3 regions of the Arthrobacter ramosus genome follow, and region 2 is predicted to be linked to each of the others. Evidence: riboswitches for the same ligand, from Rfam matches in the RefSeq annotation. Region 2 holds a riboswitch; each other region holds the start of a gene.
What was found. Region 2 has a riboswitch for cyclic di-AMP ahead of ABD742_RS23715 (hypothetical protein). Riboswitches for the same ligand answer to the same signal wherever they lie in the genome.

Region 1 (4,556 bases), 1.2 Mb from region 2:
CGAATCCTTGCCGGAGTTCCAGGGCAGTGTCGGTCAAAGTTCACGTGCCGGACACATAGCGCATGCTGGTTAAAACAGAACATCCCCGCGGGCGGACCAGCGGGGATGTTCCAGTGAAGCTATGTAGCCGGAGCTATTTAGCCACCAACGCGGATGAAGACCGGGCCGGAGCCGACGTTGACGCTGTAAAGGGCGGTGGTGCCACCGTTCCAGCCGCCGTGGACCGCCATGCCGTTGCCGACGTAAACGGCGATGTGGGCCATGCCCATGCCACCGTTCTGGTAGTAGACCAAGTCTCCCGGCTGCGCTTCAGCAGCGCTGACCGTACGGCCAAGAGAGAGGTAGTCTGCCGGCCAGCCGTGGAAGTTGATCCCAACAGCGGCCAGGGAGTTCGAAGCCAGGGCGGTGCAGTCCTGGGCAACGCCAAGCTGTGCGTAAGCTGCGGCAGCAATTGCTGCGCCCTTGCCGCTGGCAACCTTCGTTGCAGGTGAAACAGCAGCGGTGACAGAGAGCGTCGAGGAGCCGGTAGCGGCACCCGTTGCAGCCTGCGTAGCCGGAGCAGCTTCCTGCGTGGCAACCGGAGCTGCGACAACCGGAGCAGCTTCGGTGGAGACCGCCGGGCGCTCGTACTTGATGGCGACGGAGGAGTCGGCCGAAATGCTGGCTTGGGCGATGGACTGGACTTCCAGGGCGGAGGTCGAAGTGGACTCGCGAGGGACGTTGGTTTCTGCAGCGTTGGCTGCGATACCGCTAGTGAGCACCAGACCGGAAGCAGCTGCGATAACAGCTGCCTGACGGCCTACGCCACCGGCGTTGCTGCCGACAGTCTTAGCGATAACGGCAAGCGAGTTGGTCTTGGTGACCGCGGCACGGTGGCGCGCAACAGTAGAGCGTGAAGACACGTTAAGAGGCCTCTCCCTATGCCCGCGAGGTAAGCTGTCGGATTCGGATGGGAGTCATCCGGCCACACTTCTCCCTCTCGGAAGTTGTGCGACTTAACCCCAAGGCCATCGGTGAAGATGACCAAAAGTGGGTCCCCCGCCTCTGCCAGACGATGTTTTGCGAACGGAACCTCGAGCAGTGGCAGAGCTAGGCAATCCACTCGAGTGCATCAACTCTCTAAAAGTTGATGCGTCTTAGACGGTACATGAGTTTTGGCTCAATGTCACATTCAGGTCACGGAGCGTGACAAGCATGCGAGAGGCTTCCATCGGATTGGCTACAGCCAGCCCAGGGGGTCAACGACGTCGCCGTTGACCATGACTTCAAAATGGAGGTGGCAGCCGGTAGAGGCGCCGGTGGTGCCGCTCAATGCGATGACATCGCCGCGGCTGACCGTCTGGCCCACCTGGACGTTGAACGAAGACAAATGGTTGTACGTGGTTTCCAGGCCGTTGCCGTGGTCCACCACAATGCGGTTTCCGCCGCCATACGGATGCCAGCCAGCGAAAGTGACCTTGCCGGCGGCGGCAGCATGGACCTGGGTGCCGCACTGGGCCACGAAGTCCTGGCCCCGGTGGAACTCCCCCAAGCCGCCCGTGATGGGATTCACACGATAGCCGAAAGGCGAGGCCGTGGTCAGTGTGTCCAGCGGCGCCCCCAGGGTGCCTTTGGAGGACGACGTCTTGATGGTGCCGACGGACTGCGCGCTCAAGAGCTGCTTGAGTTTGCTGTCCGGATCCGCCGTGGTGGAAACCGCAGCACGGCTGAAGTCGATCGTGGCGCTTGCCGCGGCCGGAATCTCAGGCTGGGTGCCCACCGCCGAGGCGGCCTGGCTCGATTCGGCCGTGGCCGTCATGGCGCTTGTGCCCGGCATGGCGACCGTCAGGATGAGGCCCGTCGCGGCAAGGGCCACTCCGGCCTTCTGTCCCGCCCCGCTCGCCGCAGCGAACTCGGCTATCTGCCGCAAAGGACCCTTGCGGCGGCGAAGTTCGCGATGGGGATCGCGGGGCCGATCGTGCTCGACGGCGCTTGCGCTCCGCAGCTCAGCAGTAGGACCGGACGCGCGCCTGCGGCCCCTGGTGTTCTGCGTAGTCAAGGTTTTCCTCTCTGGCAAGCCTGCGAAGTTAGCTGTCGGATTCGGGCCAGAGAGATCGTGGACCCGGTCCGCGTGAAGGGCGCGAAGCGCAGAGCTACCGAAGGGGCCCTGCGCTGTTTGCACTTCCGCTGCGGACTTCACCCCAAGGCCGTCTTTCGACAGCCGATGGTGGTTCCTCCGCTTCTGCCAGTGAATGGACTAATCCACCTGATCCGCTGGCAGAACTCGGCTTCGGATCAGGTAACGCTTTGGTATCGGCGCCAGTAATAAACTATAGGGGATTAAGCCCCCGCGGTAATAATTTCGTTATCTTTGCTGGCCGCCTCGCCAGGCCGGCTAGGCGACCGTGACAAACACGTGCGAGGCTACCTCAGGCGGCAGCTCCAGCGCGCCGTCGATATTGGGCACGCGAACGGAGATGTACTCCCCCACACGTTCCAGGGAAACCCTGGCTCCGGGGCGGATTCCGCCCTCGTCCAGCTGCACCAGAAGTTCCGGTTCCACCTGGATCGGTTCAGCCAGGCGGCTGACGGTGACCCGGTTTTCAGGTGAGTATTCGTTCATCGCGTCGAGAAGGTTGACCACGCCATCCGTAAAGGCGTGGGAGGCGACTCCACCCAGCGCTTCGAGTCCGGGAATGGGGTTGCCATACGGCGATTCCGTGGGGTGGTCCAGCAGCTCATAGAGCCGCCGTTCCACGCGCTCACTCATGACATGCTCCCAGCGGCACGCTTCATCGTGGACGTAAGCCCAGTCCAGTCCAATGACATCTGCCAGGAGCCGTTCGGCGAGCCTGTGCTTGCGCATGACCTCGGTGGCGCGTTTCCGGCCCGTTTCAGTCAGCTCAAGGTGCCGGTCATCGGACACAATCACCAGGCCGTCGCGCTCCATCCGTCCGATCGTCTGGGAAACGGTGGGGCCGGAGTGCCGCAAGCGCTCGGCGATGCGTGCGCGAAGAGCCACGATGTTCTCTTCTTCAAGCTCCAAAATGGTCCGAAGATACATCTCAGTGGTATCGATCAGATCCGTCATCCAGCTCAGCTCCTCGAGCGCAGTATCTTGCGTATTTTCCACCGTACCGCAGCCGCCTCAGTGGTCGAACAGGTGGCCGAACCGCCGGCGGTCCCGGTCCGGGCGCCAGCTCCAAGCTTAGCTTATTTGGAATTACTCCGGATAATTCCGGCGCCCCCGTCCAGCGCCCGGTCCAGCGTCCCGTCCACTGTCCCGTCCAGAGCCGGCGGAACAAATGCTTTCCACGTGGCGGACTATGACACCGTCGGTTCTGCCCCCGCCTCCGGCGTCAGGCAGAATTGGGGAGTCGAAGGGGCAGCTTGCCACCTGCCACGACCCATCTAGGCCGCTACTTCACCATTGGAGCATCCCGTGAGCGACAACAGCATCACTATCCCCGCCGATTTGCTGCCCAAGGACGGCCGCTTCGGCGCCGGGCCCTCCAAGGTCCGCCCGGAGCAGATCGAGGCCCTGTCCGCCGCCTCGACAACGATCCTCGGTACCTCCCACCGCCAGGCACCCGTCAAGAACCTGGTGGGTTCCGTCCGCGAGGGACTTAGCCAGTTCTTCCGTGCGCCCGAGGGCTACGAGGTGATTCTCGGCGTCGGAGGCTCCACCGCGTTCTGGGATGTCGCCAGCTTCGGCCTGGTCGAAAAGAAGGCCCAGCATCTCTCCTTCGGTGAGTTCGGTTCCAAGTTCGCTTCGGCAACCAACAAGGCACCTTTCCTTGAAGCTTCGTCCATCATCAAGTCCGAGCCAGGCACCCGACCGGTTTCCCAGGCCGAGGCAGGCGTGGACGTGTACGCGTGGCCGCAGAACGAAACCTCGACGGGTGTGGCCGCTCCGGTCAAGCGCGTCCAGGGCAGCGACGACGGCGCCTTGGTTCTGGTGGACGCGACGTCCGCAGCCGGCGGCCTGGATGTTGATGTTGCCGAGGCCGACGTCTACTACTTCGCGCCGCAAAAGAACTTTGCCTCCGACGGCGGCCTGTGGCTCGGCCTCTTCTCCCCCGCCGCCCTGGAGCGCGCCGCCCGCATCAAGGCAAGCGGCCGCTGGATCCCCGATTTCCTCGACCTGCAGACGGCTATCGACAACTCGAAGCTCAACCAGACCTACAACACGCCGTCCCTGTCCACCTTGGTGACATTGGATGCCCAGGTCCAGTGGCTCAACAAGAGCGGTGGCCTGGACTTCGCGTCCGGACGCACCGCGGACTCCGCAAGCCGCATCTACAACTGGGCCGAGGCCTCCGAGTACGCCACGCCGTTCGTCGCGAAGGCCGAGGACCGCTCCAATGTCATCGCCACGATCGATTTCGATGATTCGATCGACGCCGCGGCCATCGCCAAGGTCCTGCGCGCCAACGGGATCGTGGACACCGAGCCGTACCGCAAGTTGGGCCGCAACCAGCTGCGCATCGCTACCTTCGTTGCCATCGAGCCGGACGACGTCTCTGCATTGCTCGCCAGCATCGACTTCGTGGTGGGCGAACTGAAGAAGTAAGGGC
Region 2 (4,556 bases):
TTTTCTCTGCGGGGGACTGTGATTCCAGAATAAATCCGCTGTGAGCCAGACGACAGGAAAGGCGATTGCCGCCGTCGCTGGCTTCCCCGGAATTCCGGGGTTTTTGCCGCTCAAGACTCGACATTTGTCGATATTGAGAGCGTCAGGTGTCGCCTGATGTTCGTGGGGCAAAGTAGTGTTTTCTCCATGCAGCAAGACGTGGAGAAGATCGTCGAGGACGTAGCACTCAAGTTGGGCCGCGGCCTCTCCCTGGAAGACCTCGACGGCGTGCTGCTGGCCTACAGTTCCAACCAGTCCCACGCCGACCGTGTGCGAGTGAATTTCCTCCTGAGCAAACGGGTCCCGGTGGACGTCAGCGCGTGGCAGCTCTCCCACGGGATTGCCACCGCCGTGCGTCCCGTCGTCGTGCCCGCCAATGAGGAACTCGGGATGGTGGGGCGCGTCTGCGTCCCGCTGCTGGTGCGCGGATTCCGCGTCGGGTACCTGTGGGTCCAGCAAGACCTTGACGAGCAGACCGCGACGGCGATACTCGCCGAGTTGCCGGGCGTCCGGGACGAGTTGGACCTCCTCGCAGCGTTGTTGCTCGATTCCAATACGGCCGAGTCGGAGTTCCGGCGCCGCCGTGAGCAGGAATTCCTGGCTGCATGCCAGGGCGAGTCCAATGCTGTGGCAACTGTGGCGGGATGGAAGGAGATTCAAGGCCGGGGACCGTGGCAGCTGGTTACAGTGCTCGACGCGGAGGACAGTGGCGGCGTCTCCGATCCGATCGCGGCGACCCTGACGCACCGTTCCGCCGCGCTGCAGGCAACTATCGGGGTCGATTCCGTGCTTTTCAGCGCCGGCACCGAGACGCACTCGGTCCTGTTGTTCCGCGAAACCGGCGGGCGGGCGGAGCACGCCCAAGTCTTGGTCCACTATCAGCTGGAACTCGCCAAGCGCGCCGGACGGAAGGTGGACCGCGTCATTCTCGGCATCAGCGAGCCGTTTTCAGTCATCCGGCAGCTGAGCCGGGCGTACCGGCAATCGAAGCTCGCGGCCCAGGCTGCCGCCGTCGATCCTCCACTCGGAGAGCTCGTGGACAGCCGCTCGGCCGGGATTTACCAATTGTTCGAACGGCTACAGGCGCCCGGTGGCTGGGACGATTCGGGCTCGGCACATTTCCAGGAGATCGAGGATGCGGACCGCAACGGCGAGCTGCTGCCCGTGCTCGAACTGCTCTACGACAGCGACGGCTCCGTGCAGGACGTGGCTGCGAAGCTCCACCTGCATCGGAGCAGCATTTACAACCGGCTGGCCAGGGTCCGCCAGCTTATCGGTGCTGATCCGCTGAATGGCGCGACCCGACTCGAACTCCACGCAACGCTCAAAGCGCGCCGCTGGGCGGGCCGTCCGCGGATTTGAAGCCGCTGGTACCGGAAGCCGCGCTGGCTTACTTGTTGAACTGCCGCAACTGAAGGCTGCAGCGCCAGCGGTCGGGGCGGTGCTGAATCATCTGTGTCCGGGTGTGTCGGCAGCACCGTCCGTGCCACTCGACGGCAGACTTTCGATGCTGTCCCATCCTCACTGCAGGGCCTTGGTTGCTGCGTCCAAAACCGACCCAAGATCCACGCCCGGTTGGGTGGGCTGTGGCGTGGGACTAGGACTGGCCGGGGTCCGCGGCTTCCAAGAACCTGTGGGCGCGGGGGAGGGCGTGCCGGTCTGGGGCGGAGTCGGGGTAGGGGTGGTTGGCCCCGTCGGACCCGGGGTGGGAGCCGGGGTGGGGGTCGTTGGCCCGGTCGGAACCGGATTGGAAGGAACAGGCACCGGGGTAAGGCTTGGGGGCAGTGCTGACGGGACGGCAGGAACCTGGACGGAGATCGACGGTGCCGAGACACTCGACGGTTCGACAGCGGCGGGTCCTTGCGGCGAATGTTGCGCCGGGCCCGCGGAGGTCTGGCCGGACTTGGCGCTTGGGGTAGCTGCCGAAGGTGATGCAGCAGCGCTGGGGGAAGTACTTGCCACCGCGGAAGGAGCGCCGGATTGCGTGGAGTCTTGGTTGTCCGCGCTCGCAGCGTCCTGGGCGCGGGATTCCTGGCCGAAGAAGGGCAACTCAAGGGCTTGGCCCAGGGAACCGGCGGTCAACAAGATGCCTAGGGCACCTGCAACCACTGCCATTCGATTGCTCATCGTCCGGATGCTGGCGGCCTTCTTGAGGACGGCGTGTGGTTCACGGCTGAAGGACGAACCGGTGAACGATGCCGGACCGACGGCGGCACGGGGTGCCGCCGGGAGTGCCGTTGTGGCTGCCTTCTCAGGTTTGGCTTGCTCAGCTGTCGCAGCAGGCACCGTCGGAATGGCGGCGGTCGCTGGTTCTGTTGGTTCAGCAGCTACCGTCGCAGCAGGCACCGTCGGAATGGCGGCGGTTTCGCTGGCTTGGGAAGCCCGCTTCCGTTCGGCTGCGCGGGCGGCCGCGCGAGTGGTGGGCGCCGCCGTCGTCCGGGTTGCCGCGGGGGTGGGTTCCGCTGTCGAACTCAAAGGTTCAGTAGCCGGTGCCGCGATGAACGGTTCGCTGTCTTTGGCCCGACGACGTCCGGTTGGTTTGGTGCTCTCGCCCGCCACTTCGGCACGGCGAGGCTGATCCATGATTGGGGACATGGTGATTGCCTCTCAACGCCTTCGAGGTTAGCTGTCGGGTTCGGACGAGGCCGTCCGGCCGCGCGTGGCGGCTTCACCCCGAGGGCCTGTGGAGAAGTAGGCCCGGAGACTCTGGGTCCCCCGTCTCTGCCGCGGGTCTGGCGGATTCCGGGTTGCGGCAGAGCTCGGCGTCAACCCGGAAGCGGCCCATTTGGGGATTGGGTCGCCCCTCGACGCTACAACAGCCGGCATGCAAAGTCACATTTGAATAACGGGCGGGGTAACCGGTTTTGCCAAGAACTTCCGCGAGCCTAGTCCCGCGGACCTTCAGTCTGCCCGGCGATGAGTCCTGCGACGTGTTCGGCGTCGCGGCCGACCCCGCCCACGAGGCCCGAGGTCAGCCCGTATTGGAAGGGCATGCCCACGAAGAACAGCCCTGGCAGTTGTTCAACGGCGCCCCGGCAAGTGAGCGGCCAGCCGTCCTCATCCGCGGGAAGTCCTCGGATCCAGCCAAAGTCCGGTTGGTAACCGGTAGCCCAGATCACCGTGGACACGGGGATCGCGTGGCCTTCGTCGGTCAGGGGTTGGCCCTTGCGGGTGCCCGTCAGCCGTGGCAGGCGGGTGACTCCCGCGGCGTCGAGCTCTCGGGTGGAGGCCCGGATCAGCGGCGCGCCGTGCTTCGTGAACCCGACCGCGACTTTGCGGCCGATAGGGGTGGATCTGTTCAATACCTTGTGGATGAAGAGCCACCAAAGCCCGCCGGCGTATCGCGTTACGGGGCTTGGAATGTGGAAGGGAGGGGTTCCGGCAATGTAGGTGCGGTGGGTAGGTGCGAGCTCCAGGGCGATTTCGACGCCGGAGGTGCCGGAGCCGACCACCAGGACATCTCCGGGTGGAACCGAGTCCGGGTTGGTGTATTCCGCTCCGTGGAGTTGGTGGATGCCGGGATCCAGATCCTCGGCGAACGCCGGGATCCTTGGCTGCGCGTTCGGGCCCGTGGCAACAACAACGTTCTTGGCCAGGATCGACCCGGAGCCTGACTGCACTCGGAACCGGCCGTCCTCCCGCTCGATGCCGGTGACGTGGGCACCATGGCGTACCGGGAGTTCCCAGTTCCTGGCGTACTCCTCAAGGTATTCGGCCATGGCGTCTTTTCCGGGAAAGCTGCCTCGGGCGGCGGGAAATGGCATGCCGGGCAGGGAATCGTGCTGCGCCGGGGTGAAGAGCCGCAAGGAATCCCATCGGTTCCGCCACACGTCGCCGACGCGGGCCTGCGAGTCCAGGATGAGGAAGTCTTGCCGGTGTTTCTTCAGGTGGAATCCGGTGGCGAGCCCTGCCTGCCCGGCGCCCACAACCACGGTGTTCACTGGCTCATTGCTGTCCATCGCGAAGCCTCCTGAGGTGTTCGAGGTCATTAGAATAGCATTCCAGTCACTAGAATGCTATTCTTTTTTCGTGGAAATCCGGCACAATGACAGGCGGGTAGCTCAAGCTGTCGCAACCAAGGCTGCAGTTGTGGAAGCCGCTCGGCAGCTGTTTCTGAGCAGGGGATACGTGGCCACCACCATCGGGGCCGTTGCCGAGCAAGCAGGCGTGGCTATCCAGACCATCTACAACTCCGTGGGCAACAAGGCCGCGCTGCTCTCGGCCGTGGTTGACGCGACGGCCGCGGGTCCGGATGCCCCCCGCACCGTCCCGGAGACTATGCGCGAGCGGACTGCCGCAGCCGCCGACGCGGGGGCGGTTCTAGCGTTGTTGGCCGACTGGTTCGCCGAGGTGCATCCGAGAAGCAGCCAATTATTCAGCGTCATGAGGCAGGCCTCCGCCGTCGACGCTGAAGCGGCAAAAGTGGAGCGGGACCGGGCCGAAACCCGGCTGCGGAACTATGCGGAAGCTGCGGCTGCGCTCAGGCGGCGCGGGGCACTGACTTCCGGCATGAGCGA
Region 3 (4,556 bases), 890 kb from region 2:
CGGCAAAGCACTGGCAAACCGGCAGATTGGAGAGTTGTCCCATGGCATCCTCGCACTCCATGACCAACAACCTTCCGCAGCTCAGCCACCCGGACGGTTCCCCCATCCGTGCCCTCGTGGTGGACGACGAACCCAGCCTCGCCGAGCTCATGAGCATGGGCCTGCGCATGGCGGGTTGGTCGGTGGCGGTGGCCGGCGACGGTCCCGCTGCGGTAAAGCTCGCCAAGGACTTCCGTCCGGATGTCCTGGTGCTGGATGTCATGCTTCCAGGGTTCGACGGCGTTGAGCTGCTCGGCAGGATCCGCACCTTTGCGCCTGAGGTGCCCGCGCTCTTCCTCACCGCCAAGGATGACGTGCAGGACCGCATCGTCGGGTTGGCCGCCGGCGGCGACGATTATGTCACCAAGCCCTTCAGCATGGAGGAAGTCCTGCTACGCCTGCACCGCCTGGTCCAGCGCTCGGGAGTGGCCGCGATGGACACTGCCGAGCTGGTTGTAGGCGACCTGACCCTGAACGTGGACACGCGTGAAGTTACCCGTGGCGGCGAAGACATCCCGCTCACGGCGACCCAGTTCGAGCTCTTGCGCTACCTCATGGAAAATCCCAAACGCGTGGTCAGCAAGGCTCAGATCCTCGACCGCGTGTGGGACTACGATTTCGGCGGGCAAGCAAACATCGTGGAGCTTTACATCTCATACCTGCGTAAGAAGATCGAGGCCAACCACCCGCCCATGATCCACACCGTGCGCGGAGCAGGCTACGTCATCAAGCCTGCCGAATAGCCGGGGCGTCGAATGTCCGCACTCTCGGGTATCCCCCGCCAGACCGACCATCGTTGGTTCAATCCTTCAACCTGGCACTTGCGCACGCGCTTGATCCTTCTCTCCATGGCGCTCCTCGTGGCCATCTGCGGTGCCGTCGGGGTGGTCAGCTACGCCTCCATGGACGTGTTCCTCACGAAGCAGCTCGACCAGCAATTGATGCAGGCCTCCCATGGCCGCCCGCCGCAAGGCAACCCGGGCGGCCGTCCGGACCCCTTGGACCCCCGGGGCCAGAGCATCGGCACGCTGAATGCGCGTATTCTCGCAGGTCAGGTGAGCAGCGATGCTGGATTCTTGTCCTCCGATGCCACCCGTGCGCCGTTGTCGCCCAGCGACGCTCGAATCCTGTCCGCGCTCCCGCCCGATGGCCGCCCGGTTGATCGCACCCTGTCCAATGGCGGCTACCGGCTGGTGGCCACCGAAACTCCTTACGGCGATGTTGTCATCACGGGGCTGCCACTCGCCTCGAAAGAGGACACCGAGGCCTCGCTCGTGTGGACCATGGTGCTGGTGTCCTTGGGCGGACTGGTCCTGATCGGACTGGCCGGAACCGTGCTGATCCGCCGCACCATGCGCCCCCTGGAGCAACTCTCCGACGTCGCCACGAAGGTATCGAAACTTCCGCTCGACGCCGGTGAGGTGGCACTCGCGGTGCGCGTTCCGGCGTCGGCGGCCCACCCGAGCACGGAAGTGGGAAGTGTCGGCCATGCTTTGAACCTGATGCTGGACAACGTCTCGAGCGCCCTCGAAGCCCGCCAGCAAAGCGAAACGAAGGTGCGCCAGTTCGTCGCCGATGCCTCGCACGAACTGCGCACTCCGCTGACCGCCATCCGCGGCTACACCGAGCTCTTGCGCATGACCGAGACGTTCACCGAGGACGGGCGCAAGTCGCTGGGACGGGTGCAGAGCCAGTCCGAACGCATGACCACCCTCGTTGAGGACCTCCTTCTGTTGGCCCGGCTGGACGAAGGGAAGGCCCCCGAGTTCACCGATGTGGACCTCACGCAGTTGGTGATCGAGACCGTCAGCGACGAGAAGGTCATGGCCCCAGGGCACATCTGGCAGCTCAAGCTCCCGGACGAGCCCCTCACGGTCCGCGGCGACACCACTCAACTCCACCAGGTTTTGGCGAATCTGCTCTCCAACGCCCGCAAACACACGGAGGCGGGAACCACCGTGGTCACGGGCGTCATGCGTTCCGCCGATGGCAGCGCCGTGGTGACAGTGACTGACAACGGGCCGGGCATCCCGCCGGAATTCCAGGGCAGGATCTTCTCCCGCTTTGCCCGTGCCGACGCCGCCCGCTCCGGTTCCGAGGGCACCTCCGGGCTCGGCTTGTCGATTGTGGAATCCATTGTCCAGGCGCATGGAGGCACCGTCGAAGTGGCGTCGCGGCCCGGCCGGACGGAATTTGCGGTGCGGCTTCCGGCGCTCAGGACCGCCACGGCCTGAACGGCCGCCCAGGAGGGCGCGACGCCGGTGCGCGGCGGGCGCAAGTCGACGCACCGACGTCGTGATCTCCGTTACCTAAATGTGACTTAAGTAAAATCCTCCTGTACCGTCGAATGGGTGCGCGGGATCATTCCGGCCACCGCCGGGTAGGCGCCGAGCTCTGCCACTCCCCGGTGCCCAAAAATCCAGGCAGAGACGGGGGACCCAGGTCTCCGGGCAAGCGCTCATGTTGAGCCAGCCCTAGGGGTGAAGCCGTACCGCCACGATTCCCAGTGGCCACGGCCGGATGACCTCATCCGAATCCGACAGCTAACTCCGCAGGCGTCGAGAGGCAATCACCATGTCTGATTCCAGGAATCAGTCGCGCCCTGTTGCGCGCCACCGCGGCGAACCTGCCCGGAGAAACAAGTCACGTTCCACGTTGAGGCGAGCCGCCTCGAATCTCGGCACCGGCCAGCGCATGGCAGTTGTTGCCGGCGTCGTTGCCGTGTTCCTCGGTGCAGGTGCCGCCACCCAGGCCGCCGGACAAGCCATCAATGCCCAGGACATGAGCCGCACGTCCGAATCCCGCGCGGCGGATAACTCAGCCACGCCATCGGCCGCCGCCACGCCGTCGGCGAGCGCAAGCGCAAGCCCCAAGCCGAGCGCCGCGCCGACGCCGAGCCAGGCACCTGCCCCCGCTCCGGCCGCCGTCGCACCGCAGGCCGCCGTCGCACCGCAGGCCGCCGCACCGGCCGCGCCCGCGGCACCGCCCGCTCCAGCAGCCCCGGCCGCACCTGTCGCCGTCGATGATCCCTCCGGCGCACAGGCTTATGCCGCAAGCATCCTTCCATCCTACGGTTGGGGTCAGGGCGAGATGTCCGCCCTGCTCACCTTGTGGAACAAGGAATCGGATTGGCGCACCACTGCCACCAACGCCTCCAGTGGCGCTTACGGCATTGGGCAATCGCTGCCGGGCGAAAAAATGGCATCAGAAGGCGCCGACTGGCAGACCAACTACCAGACGCAGATCCGCTGGGGCCTGAACTACATCAAGGAACGCTACGGATCGCCGTCCGCGGCGTGGTCCTTCCACCTGGCGCACAACTGGTACTAGACCAAGAGCCACGCACAAGTACGTCGAGGTCCGTCCCTCCAGGGGCGGACCTCGACGTATTTTGGCCAGGCATGTGATTCGCCACACCGGCCATACATCCACAGCCACGTCACAGGTTCCGCCTAAAGCCTTCATATTCTGCAACGGCACTCTGAATACATGACTCTCATCGAATCCACCTCCGGAACCCTGAAGGACCCCGCGGTGGTGCCGCCGGGCCTTCCCATCCCACCCAACACCCCCCTTCAACCCAGCACAGCGCGGCGCGCCCCCGTCGACACCCACACCGCCGTCCCCGTCCTCGATGTCACCATCCCCGTCTTCAACGAGGAACGCGACCTCGAAGAGTGCCTGCGCAGGCTTCACGGCCATTTGCGCGAATCCTTCCCGCATGGCTTCCGCATTACCGTGGCCGACAACGCAAGCACGGACAGCACCTTGAAAATCGCGGAGCGCGTGGCCAGGGAACTGCCTGAGCTCGCGGTTGTCCATCTTGAGGAGAAGGGACGCGGCAACGCCCTGCGCAAGGTGTGGCTCGCATCGCCGGCGCCGGTTCTGGCTTACATGGACGTGGATCTTTCCACGGACCTCGCCGCACTGGCGCCCCTTTTGGCGCCGCTGATCTCCGGCCATTCGGACCTCGCCATTGGCACACGGCTGACCCGCAACTCGCGGGTTGTCCGCGGCCCCAAGCGCGAGTTCATTTCGCGCAGCTACAACCTGATGCTGCACTCGTTCATGGGCGCCCGCTTCAGCGATGCCCAGTGCGGCTTCAAAGCGATCCGGGCAGATGTCGCACAGCAGATCCTCCCGCACACCATGGACAACTCGTGGTTCTTCGACACTGAGCTCCTGGTCCTCGCCGAACGCTGCGGCCTCCGGGTCCACGAAGTTCCCGTTGACTGGATCGACGATCCCAATTCCAGCGTCGACGTGGTGCGCACTGCCCTGGCCGACATCCGCGGCATGGTCCGGCTCACCCGGGATCTCGTCTCGGGCCGCATCCCCATTCCGGAACTGCGCGCAGCACTTGCACGCGGGCCGCTCCCGGCGTCGTCCCGCACCGCCGAGCAGAACCCGCGCAGCAGCCTTTTCGGGCAGCTGGTCCGGTTCGCCGCGATCGGCGCCGCGTCCACCCTCGCCTATGTGCTCATCTTCCTGTTCTGCCGCGGCTTCATGGACCCGCA

Region 1: another riboswitch for cyclic di-AMP. It lies ahead of ABD742_RS18245 (M23 family metallopeptidase); the one in region 2 lies ahead of ABD742_RS23715 (hypothetical protein).
Region 3: another riboswitch for cyclic di-AMP. It lies ahead of ABD742_RS19560 (aggregation-promoting factor C-terminal-like domain-containing protein); the one in region 2 lies ahead of ABD742_RS23715 (hypothetical protein).

Annotation. Positions count from the first base shown of each region.
Region 1 is NZ_BAAAWN010000001.1:3,964,355-3,968,910, forward strand. It holds gene ABD742_RS18240 (NlpC/P60 family protein) at 138-902, opposite strand; cyclic di-AMP (ydaO/yuaA leader) riboswitch at 908-1,074, opposite strand; gene ABD742_RS18245 (M23 family metallopeptidase) at 1,220-2,038, opposite strand; cyclic di-AMP (ydaO/yuaA leader) riboswitch at 2,041-2,248, opposite strand; gene ABD742_RS18250 (iron-dependent transcriptional repressor DtxR) at 2,375-3,070, opposite strand; gene serC (phosphoserine transaminase) at 3,422-4,552, shown strand.
Region 2 is NZ_BAAAWN010000001.1:5,140,300-5,144,855, forward strand. It holds gene ABD742_RS23710 (PucR family transcriptional regulator) at 187-1,401, shown strand; gene ABD742_RS23715 (hypothetical protein) at 1,561-2,634, opposite strand; cyclic di-AMP (ydaO/yuaA leader) riboswitch at 2,637-2,787, opposite strand; gene ABD742_RS23720 (flavin-containing monooxygenase) at 2,925-4,028, opposite strand; gene ABD742_RS23725 (TetR/AcrR family transcriptional regulator) at 4,129-4,556, shown strand, end outside.
Region 3 is NZ_BAAAWN010000001.1:4,253,577-4,258,132, forward strand. It holds gene ABD742_RS19550 (response regulator transcription factor) at 42-782, shown strand; gene ABD742_RS19555 (sensor histidine kinase) at 795-2,273, shown strand; cyclic di-AMP (ydaO/yuaA leader) riboswitch at 2,438-2,611, shown strand; gene ABD742_RS19560 (aggregation-promoting factor C-terminal-like domain-containing protein) at 2,614-3,369, shown strand; gene ABD742_RS19565 (bifunctional glycosyltransferase family 2/GtrA family protein) at 3,529-4,556, shown strand, end outside.